DNA from 2 places in the Actinoplanes sp. HUAS TT8 genome. Region 2 is predicted to be linked to the other one. Evidence: predicted binding sites of a transcription regulator. Region 2 holds the regulator's gene; the other holds the start of a gene.
What was found. Region 2 encodes HrcA, which represses chaperone genes, less so after heat shock. Its sites were predicted from a motif close to GGTTNGCACNCTCNNNNNGAGNGTGCNAACC; they were not measured.
Positions count from the first base shown of each region.

Region 1: the regulator HrcA is predicted to act here: its motif matches at 2,125-2,155, upstream of groES (co-chaperone GroES).

Region 1 is NZ_CP195646.1:8,517,515-8,521,838, reverse strand. Features, by position in the region: gene groL (chaperonin GroEL) at 1-1,611, opposite strand, end outside; gene groES (co-chaperone GroES) at 1,685-1,999, opposite strand; gene ACSHV8_RS37705 (class I SAM-dependent methyltransferase) at 2,217-3,395, shown strand; gene ybaK (Cys-tRNA(Pro) deacylase) at 3,475-3,957, shown strand; gene ACSHV8_RS37695 (sugar ABC transporter substrate-binding protein) at 4,281-4,324, shown strand, end outside.
Region 2 is NZ_CP195646.1:7,791,531-7,795,854, reverse strand. Features, by position in the region: gene ACSHV8_RS34455 (enoyl-CoA hydratase-related protein) at 1-691, opposite strand, end outside; gene hemW (radical SAM family heme chaperone HemW) at 719-1,921, shown strand; gene hrcA (heat-inducible transcriptional repressor HrcA) at 2,046-3,068, shown strand; gene dnaJ (molecular chaperone DnaJ) at 3,103-4,242, shown strand.

The DNA.
Region 1 (4,324 bases), 730 kb from region 2:
GCTGTGGCCGTGCCCGCCACCGGCGGCCGGGGCCGCCTCGGCCGGCTTGTCCACGACCAGGCTCTCGGTGGTCAGCAGCAGACCGGCGATCGAGACGGCGTTGGAGACCGCGTTTCGGGTCACCTTCACCGGGTCGATGATGCCGGCCGCGGCCAGGTCCACATACTCGTCCGTCGCCGCGTTGAGGCCGTGGCCCCAGCCCAGCTCGCCGACCTTGCCCACCACGACGTAACCGTCGTGGCCGGCGTTCTGAGCGATCCACCGCAGCGGCTCGACCAGGGCCTTGCGGACGATCGTGACACCGATCGCCTCTTCGCCCTCCAGGCCCAGGTTGTCCTCGAGCTCCTTGGCGACCTGAGCGAGAGCGGCGCCGCCGCCGGGGACGGTGCCCTCCTCGACCGCAGCCTTGGTCGCCGCGATGGCGTCCTCGATGCGGTGCTTGCGCTCCTTCATCTCGACCTCGGTGGCGGCGCCGACCTTGATCACCGCGATGCCGCCGGAGAGCTTGGCCAGCCGCTCCGAAAGCTTCTCACGGTCCCAGTCGGAGTCCGACGCCTCGATCTCCTTGCGGATCTGCGAGACCCGGTCGGCGACCTCGACGGAGTTACCGCCACCGTCGACGATGGTGGTGTTCTCCTTGTCGACGACGATGCGCCGGGCGGTGCCCAGCTGCTCGATGCCGACCTGGTCGAGCTTGTAACCGAGCTCCGGGGCGATCAGCTCGCCACCGGTGGCGATCGCCAGGTCCTGCAGGATCGCCTTGCGGCGGTCACCGAAGCCGGGCGCCTTCACGGCGGCGACCTTGATGGTCTTCCGCAGCGAGTTGACGACCAGGGTGGAGAGCGCCTGGCCCTCCACGTCCTCGGCGATGATGAGCAGCGGCTTGCCGCCCTGCAGCACCTTCTCCAGCAGCGGGAGCAGTTCCTCGATGCTGGAGATCTTCTGGGTGGTGATGAGGATGTGAGCGTCCTCGAGCACCGCCTCCTGCGACTCGGCGTCGGTCACGAAGTTCGGCGAGATGAAGCCCTTGTCGAACTGCAGACCCTCGGTGACCTCGAGCTCGGTCAGCATCGCCGAGCCCTCCTCGACGGTGATGACACCGTCGCGGCCGACCCGGTCCATCGCCTCGGCGATCAGCTCGCCGATGGTGGCGTCCTGCGCCGAGATGGTGGCCACGTTGGCGATCGCCTTGTGGTCGTCGACCTCGACGGCCTTGGCCAGCAGCGCCTTGGACACGGCCTGGGCGGCCTGGTCCATGCCCCGCTTGATGCCGATCGGGTTCGCCCCCGCGGTGACGTTGCGCAGGCCCTCGCGGACCAGCGCCTGCGCCAGAACGGTCGCCGTGGTCGTCCCGTCGCCGGCGACGTCGTTGGTCTTGGTCGCCACCTCCTTGACGAGCTGGGCGCCCAAGTTCTCGTACGGGTCGCTGAGCTCGATCTCCTTGGCGATGGTGACACCGTCGTTGGTGATCGTCGGAGCGCCGAACTTCTTGTCCAGGACGACGTTGCGGCCGCGCGGGCCGAGAGTGACCTTGACCGTGTCGGCGAGCGTGTTGACGCCGTGCTCCAGCAGGTGCCGGGCGTCGTCAGAGAAGCTGAGAATCTTCGCCATGTATTGGTCCCTTCACGCGCCGACGCCCTGCCCCGATTTCCCGGAACAGGGCGCCTGCACAGTCGGTTAGGTCTTACTTCTCGATGACCGCGAGGACGTCGCGGGCGGAGAGCACCAGGTACTCCTCACCGGCGTACTTGACCTCGGTGCCGCCGTACTTCGAGTAGAGGACCACGTCGCCGACCTTGACGTCGAGCGGGACGCGGTTGCCCTTGTCGTCGATCCGGCCGGGGCCGACAGCGAGGACGGTGCCCTCCTGCGGCTTCTCCTTCGCGGTGTCGGGGATCACGATGCCAGACGCGGTGGTGGTCTCAGCCTCGTTCGCCTGGACCACGATGCGGTCCTCGAGCGGCTTGATCGCAACCTTGGTCGCGGTAGTCACGGGCATACCCTCCTGGGTACAGGTTTCGCCGGCCATGAGCCAGGCCGGTCAGATGCCTCATGCCACCGGGCGGGGCCGTCGTCGCGGGTGCCGGTCCGCCTGGTGCCTAACTGTCAGGGCCGGGCCCTGTCAGCTGGCACCCTCATCATGAGAGTGCTAACCGGAGATTATGCCGGAACTAGCACTCCGTCAACCAGAGTGCCAACCTGTCACGCCGGGGAGAATGCCTGGTGTGACCCCTGAACTCCTTGCTCTGCTGCAGACCCCGGATGGGGTGGATGCCCTGGCCGCGGCGGCCGAGGCGGGCGACGGTGACGCTCTGGCCGCGGCCTCGGCCCTGCGGGCCCGGGGCTTCGGCGCGGAGTTGGCCGCCGCCGCACTCACCCAGGCTAGTTTGCGCCGCCGGGCGGCGGTGAAGTTCGGCCCGGACGCCACCCGAATGTTCTTCACCCGGCACGGGCTGGAGCAGGCGACACGCGCGGTGGTGGCCGAGCGCCGGGCCGCCCGGCTGGCCGCCTCGGGCGCCCGGACCCTGGCCGATCTGGGCTGCGGGCTGGGCTCGGACGCGCTGGCCGCGGCCCGATCAGGAATTTCCGTGTACGCGGTGGAGGCCGACCCGGCGACCGCCGCCCTGGCCGCCGCCAACGTGCGGGCCGCGGGACTGGACGACCGGATCACCGTGGTCTGCGCCGACGCGACCACGGTCGAGGTGGAGGGGTTCGACGCGGTCTTCGCCGACCCGGCGCGTCGCCAGGCCGGGCGGGGCCGGGTGTTCGACCCGAAGGCGTACTCGCCGCCCTGGGACTTCGTCGCCGGCCTGGCCGAGCGGGTGCCGCGGACCGTGCTCAAGCTGGCCCCGGGCATCGACCACGGGCTGCTGCCGCCGGGTGCCGAGGGCGAGTGGGTCAGTGTCGGCGGCGATCTGGTCGAGGCCGCGTTCTGGTGCGGTCCGCTGGCCCGGGCACCCCGGCGGGCGACCCTGGCCGGGGTGGGCGAGCTGACCGGTTCGGGGCTGGAGCGGGCGCCGGTCGGGCCGGTCGGCGCCTGGTTCTACGACCCCGATCCGGCCGTGGTCCGGTCGCACCTGGTCGCCGAGTTCGCGGCGACGATCGGCGGGCGGCTGGGCGATCCGGAGATCGCCTACGTCTACACCGACGATCCGGTGGACACGCCGTTCGCCCGGCGGCTGGCGGTGACCGACGTGCTGCCGTTCTCGCTGAAGCGGCTGCGGGCGCTGCTCCGGGAACGGGGCGTGGGGACGCTGGAGATCCGCAAGCGCGGGTCTGCGCTCGTACCCGATCAATTGCGCAAGGATCTGAAACTGAGCGGCCCGCATGCCGCCGGACTGGTCCTGACCAGGGTCGACAACGCCCCCACGGTTCTGATCACGGCCCACTCCTGACGCCGTAACGTGACCGATCCGTCGCTACGTGTCCGAATCGGGGTGAGGTGGAGATCACTCCCGGAGTAGCGTGCGGCGCATGCCGAAGAAGGCGGCCGGCACCCCGGCCACTGTGCTGCTGATCGCGGAGAAGGTGCCACACACCCTGCATCCGTACGAGGTGTCACCGGACGCGCCGAACTACGGCGCCGTCGTCGCGGAGACCCTCGGGGTAGCACCGGAACGGCTGTTCAAGACGCTCGTCGCCGAGGTCGACGGGCGTCTCGTGGTCGGCGTCGTCCCGGTCACCGGTGATCTCGATCTGAAGGCGCTGGCGCACGCCGCCGGCGGCAAGCGGGCGGCCCTGGCCGACCGGGCCGCGGCCGAGCGCAGCAGTGGCTACGTGCGCGGCGGCATCAGTCCGCTGGGTCAGCGCAGGCAACTGCCCACAGTGATCGACAAGTCGGCCGAGGAACTTGACCTGATGTATGTCTCGGCGGGACGCCGCGGTCTGCAGGTCTCCCTGGCGCCGGCTGACCTGATCCGGTTGACCAGCGCGACCGTTGCGGTGATCAGAAGCTGACATGACGTCCCGGTGATGTCCGCCGGGAGCCTCCGATGTTTCGTCGTGATCTCACGCAGAGTCACCCCGCGTGCCGGGATTCACGACTTTCCGGGGCAGGTCATGCGTGTTCGGGTTCAGTCGTGTTGCTGGATTGTTATCCAGCGTTACGAGATAGATCTCCGCAGTGCCTTGTGTTCTAGGCCACCACCGGAATACGTTGCCGGGCACAACAAACCGGTTCCTGATCCATCGGCGCCCAGGGGAGCGACACTCCCAGGCACGCACCACCCCTGACAAATCCGAACGAAGGCCCGGATTTACCCCCCGAAAGGACATACGGAATGCGTAAGGGACTGTTCGCCCTTGCCGCGGTCGGCCTCCTGGC
Region 2 (4,324 bases):
ATCCGGCTGAACGGTCACTCAGTTCTGCCAGTTCGGTCCGGATCGACTCGGAGCGCGTACGCCGCAGCAGTTGCTTGGTTCCGGCCAGCGCGAGCGGCCCACCCCGGATCAGCGAGGCGCAGTAGGCGGCGACCGCCGCGTCCAGCTCCTCGTCCGGGACAGCGGCCGTGACCAGGCCGATCTCCGCGGCGCGAGCACCGTCGAAGACGTCCCCGGTCAGGTAGAGCTCGGCCGCGGCCCGCGGGGCCAGCCGGGGCAGCACGGTGGCGCTGATCACGGCCGGGATCACCCCGAGCCGGACCTCGGTGAACGAGAAGGTGGCCGACCTCGTGCAGACGGCCAGGTCGGCGGCGCCGATCAGGCCCAGCCCGCCGGCCCGGGCCGGACCGGCGATCCGGGCCACCACCGGCTTCGGGAACTCCCAGATCGCGGCCAGCAGGTCGGCCATCAGCTCGACCGGCAGCCGCTCACCCGGCCTGGTGGCGGCGGTCTCCTTCAGATCGGCGCCCGAACAGAAGACCGGGCCGGTGTGCGAGATCACCACGACCCGGGCCTCGGGGGCGGCAGCCGCGGCGGCCAGCGCGGTCAGCAGCTCGGTGATCAGGGCGCGGGACAGGGCGTTGCGGTTCGAGGGGCTGTCCAGCGTGAGGGTGGTCACCCCGGCCTCGGTGACGGTACGGACCAGATCCATGTCGGCACCCTAAGGCAGACTTGACGGATGGCCGGCGCACTCCCCGATGGTGAACCCGTACCCGATGACGGGTCCCTCCCCGACGAGGCGGTCCGCGACGTCGGGGCGAACGGCTTCGCCGTCTACGTCCACGTGCCGTTCTGCGCGAGCCGCTGCGGTTACTGCGACTTCAACACGTACACGGCGAGCGAGCTGGGCGGCGGCGCGAGCCGCGACGAGTATGCCGAGACCGTCCTGCGCGAGCTGGACCTGGCCGCCAAGGTGGTCCGGCCCCGGCGGGTCGACACCGTCTTCGTCGGCGGCGGGACACCGACCCTGCTCAGCCCCGGTGACCTGGGGAAGATCCTGGAGGGGATCGACCGGACCTGGGGCCTGGCCGCCGATGCCGAGGTGACCACCGAGGCGAATCCGGAGTCCGTCACCCCCGAGAGCTTGAAAGCCCTTCGCCGAGCCGGCTTCACCCGGATCTCGCTCGGCATGCAGTCGTCGGCCGCTCACGTCCTCCGGGTCCTGGACCGCAAACACACCGCCGGCCGCGCGCCCGAGGCTGCTCGGGAGGCTCGCGAGGCCGGCTTCGAGCACGTCAACCTGGACCTGATCTACGGAACCCCGGGCGAGACGCCGGAGGACTTCGACCGTTCCCTGCAGACCGTGGTCGACGCCGGGGTCGACCACGTCAGCGCCTACGCGCTGATCGTCGAGGACGGCACGCGCATGGCCGTCCGGATGCGCCGCGGCGAGCTGCCCTACCCGTCGGACGACATCGCCGCCGATCGCTATCTGGCCGCCGAGGAAAAACTGACAAAAGCCGGCTTCCAGTGGTACGAGGTGTCCAACTGGGCCAAACCGGGGGGCGAGTGCCGGCACAACCTGCGGTACTGGACCGGCGCCGACTGGTGGGGTCTCGGGCCGGGCGCGCACAGCCACGTGGGCGGGGTGCGCTGGTGGAATGTCAAGCATCCGACGACGTACGCGAAACGCTTGTTTGATGGTGTTTCCCCAGGTCATGGTCGAGAGCTCCTGACGCGTGAGGACCAGCACGTCGAGGACGTGATGTTGCGCGTCCGGCTGCGCGAGGGCATCGCCCTGGACCGTGTGGACGGCCCGGCGGCGGCCCGGGCCCTGGCCGACGGCCTGCTGGAGCCGGGTGCCTACGACGCCGGTCGGCTCGTTCTCACCCTGCGTGGGCGGTTGCTGGCCGACGCGGTGATCCGCGACGTCGTTCCCTGACGAGCCGTACTGTTTCGGTTCGACCATCCGTCCTTTCGATCATCGCGCTGCAGCCAGCGGCGACGTAGACTGGCACTCTGTCCGCGGGAGTGCCAGAGGGCTGCGATCTAGGGGGAGGGGTCAGATGAGTCTGGATGACCGCAAGCTCGAAGTCCTGCGGGCGATCGTCGAGGACTATGTCAAGACGCACGAGCCGGTCGGCTCGAAAGCGCTGGTCGAGCGCCATCAGCTGGGCGTCTCCCCGGCCACGGTCCGCAACGACATGGCCGTGCTGGAGGAGGAGGGCTACATCCGGCAGCCGCACACCAGTGCCGGCCGGGTGCCCACCGACGCCGGTTATCGGCTGTTCGTCGACCGTCTGACCAGGATCAAGCCGCTCAGCCCGGCCGAGCGCCGGGCGATCGAGCGCTTCATGGTCGGCGTGGTCGACCTCGACGATGTGGTGCACCGCACGGTCCGCCTGCTCGCCACGCTGACCCGCCAGGTCGCGGTGGTGCAGTATCCGAGCCTGTCGCGTTCCTCGGTGCGTCATCTGGAACTCGTGCCGATCTCCACCACCCGGCTGATGCTCGTCATGATCACCGACACCGGCCGGGTCGAGCAGCGCCTGGTCGAGATGCCGGCCCCGGTCCCGGAGGGCGACGTCTGGGATCTGCGACGCCGTGTCAACGAGAAACTGGCTGGTCAGAAGCTCGCGGACACCCCGCCGCTGGTGCAGAAACTCGTCGAGGAGTGCGCCCCCGAGCGCCGCGGCGACATGGTCTGCCTCGCCACCGTGCTGCTGGAGACTCTGGTCGAGCGGAGTGAGGAGCGCCTCGCACTCGCCGGGACGGCCAACCTGACTCGCGGCGGTGTGCTGGACTTTCAGGGCACGCTGCGCCCCGTTCTCGAAGCGCTGGAGGAGGAGGTCATCCTGCTCAAGCTGATCGGCGACCTCGAACCCAGCACCACCCGGGTCCGGATCGGCGACGAGAACGAGATCGACAACCTCCGGTCGGCATCGGTGGTCAGCACCGGTTACGGACCCGGTGCCACGATCGTTGGTGGGCTCGGCGTGCTGGGGCCCACCCGGATGGACTACCCCGGCACCATCGCTACTGTTCGTGCAGTGGCACGCTACGTTGGCGACCTGTTGGCACAGAATTGACGGATCCGCGCAGACATTGAGGACTCCAAACCCCGTGGCCAAGGACTACTACGGAATTCTCGGCGTGAGCCGGGAAGCCACCGACGACGAGATCAAGCGCGCCTACCGCAAACTGGCTCGGCAGTACCATCCGGACGTCAACCCCGATCCGGAGGCGCACGAGAAGTTCAAGGACATCAACGCGGCGTACGAGGTTCTGTCCGACGACCAGAAGCGGCAGATCGTCGACCTGGGCGGTGACCCGCTCGCCCCCGGCGGCGGCGCGCCCGGCGGCGGCCCCGGCGGAGCCGGCCCGTTCGTCGGATTCCAGGACATCATGGACGCGTTCTTCGGCACCGCGGCCGGCGGCGGCAGCCGCGGCCCGCGCCCGCGGACCCGTCCCGGCGCCGACGCCATCCTGCGTCTCGAGCTCGACCTGGTCGAGACCGCGTTCGGCGTCGAAGCGCCGATCACCGTCGACACCGCGGTGCTCTGCACCCAGTGCTCCGGCGCCGGCACCGCGCCCGGCACCCACCTCGCCACCTGCGAGGTCTGCGGCGGCCGAGGCGAGGTCCAGTCGGTCCAGCGCACCTTCCTCGGCCAGGTCGTCTCGTCCCGCCCCTGCCAGAACTGCCAGGGCCACGGCACGATCATCCCGAGCCCGTGCCCCACCTGCGCCGGCGACGGCCGCATCCGCACCCGCCGATCACTAACGGTCAAGATCCCGGCCGGTGTCGAGGACGGCATGCGCATCCGCCTCGCCCAGCAGGGCGAGGTCGGCCCCGGCGGCGGCACCGCCGGTGACCTCTACGTCGAGATCCACGAACGGCCCCACGACGTCTACTCCCGCAAGGGCGACGACCTCCACTGCCGGGTCACGCTGCCGATGACGGCGGCCGCACTCGGCACCCGGATGACCATCAAAACCCTCGACGGCGAAGAGAACATCGAGGTCAAACCCGGCACCCAGCCGGCCTCGACCCTCCGCATCCGCGGCAAGGGCGTCCCCCACCTGCGCGGCCAGGGCCGCGGCGACCTCTTCGTCCACCTGGACGTCAAGACGCCGACCAAGCTGACCGCCGACCAGGAACGGATGCTGCGGGACTTCGCCAAGACCCGCGGGGAAGACGTGGCCGAACTGAGCAAGCAGGGCGGCTTCTTCTCGCGGATGCGGGACGCCTTCAACGGGCACTGATCAGGCGTGATGCGCAAGGCGGCGGTGCCCCGGGGCCGCCGCCTTGCTGCTTTCGCCCCGGCTTGACCTCTGATCGCTTCCA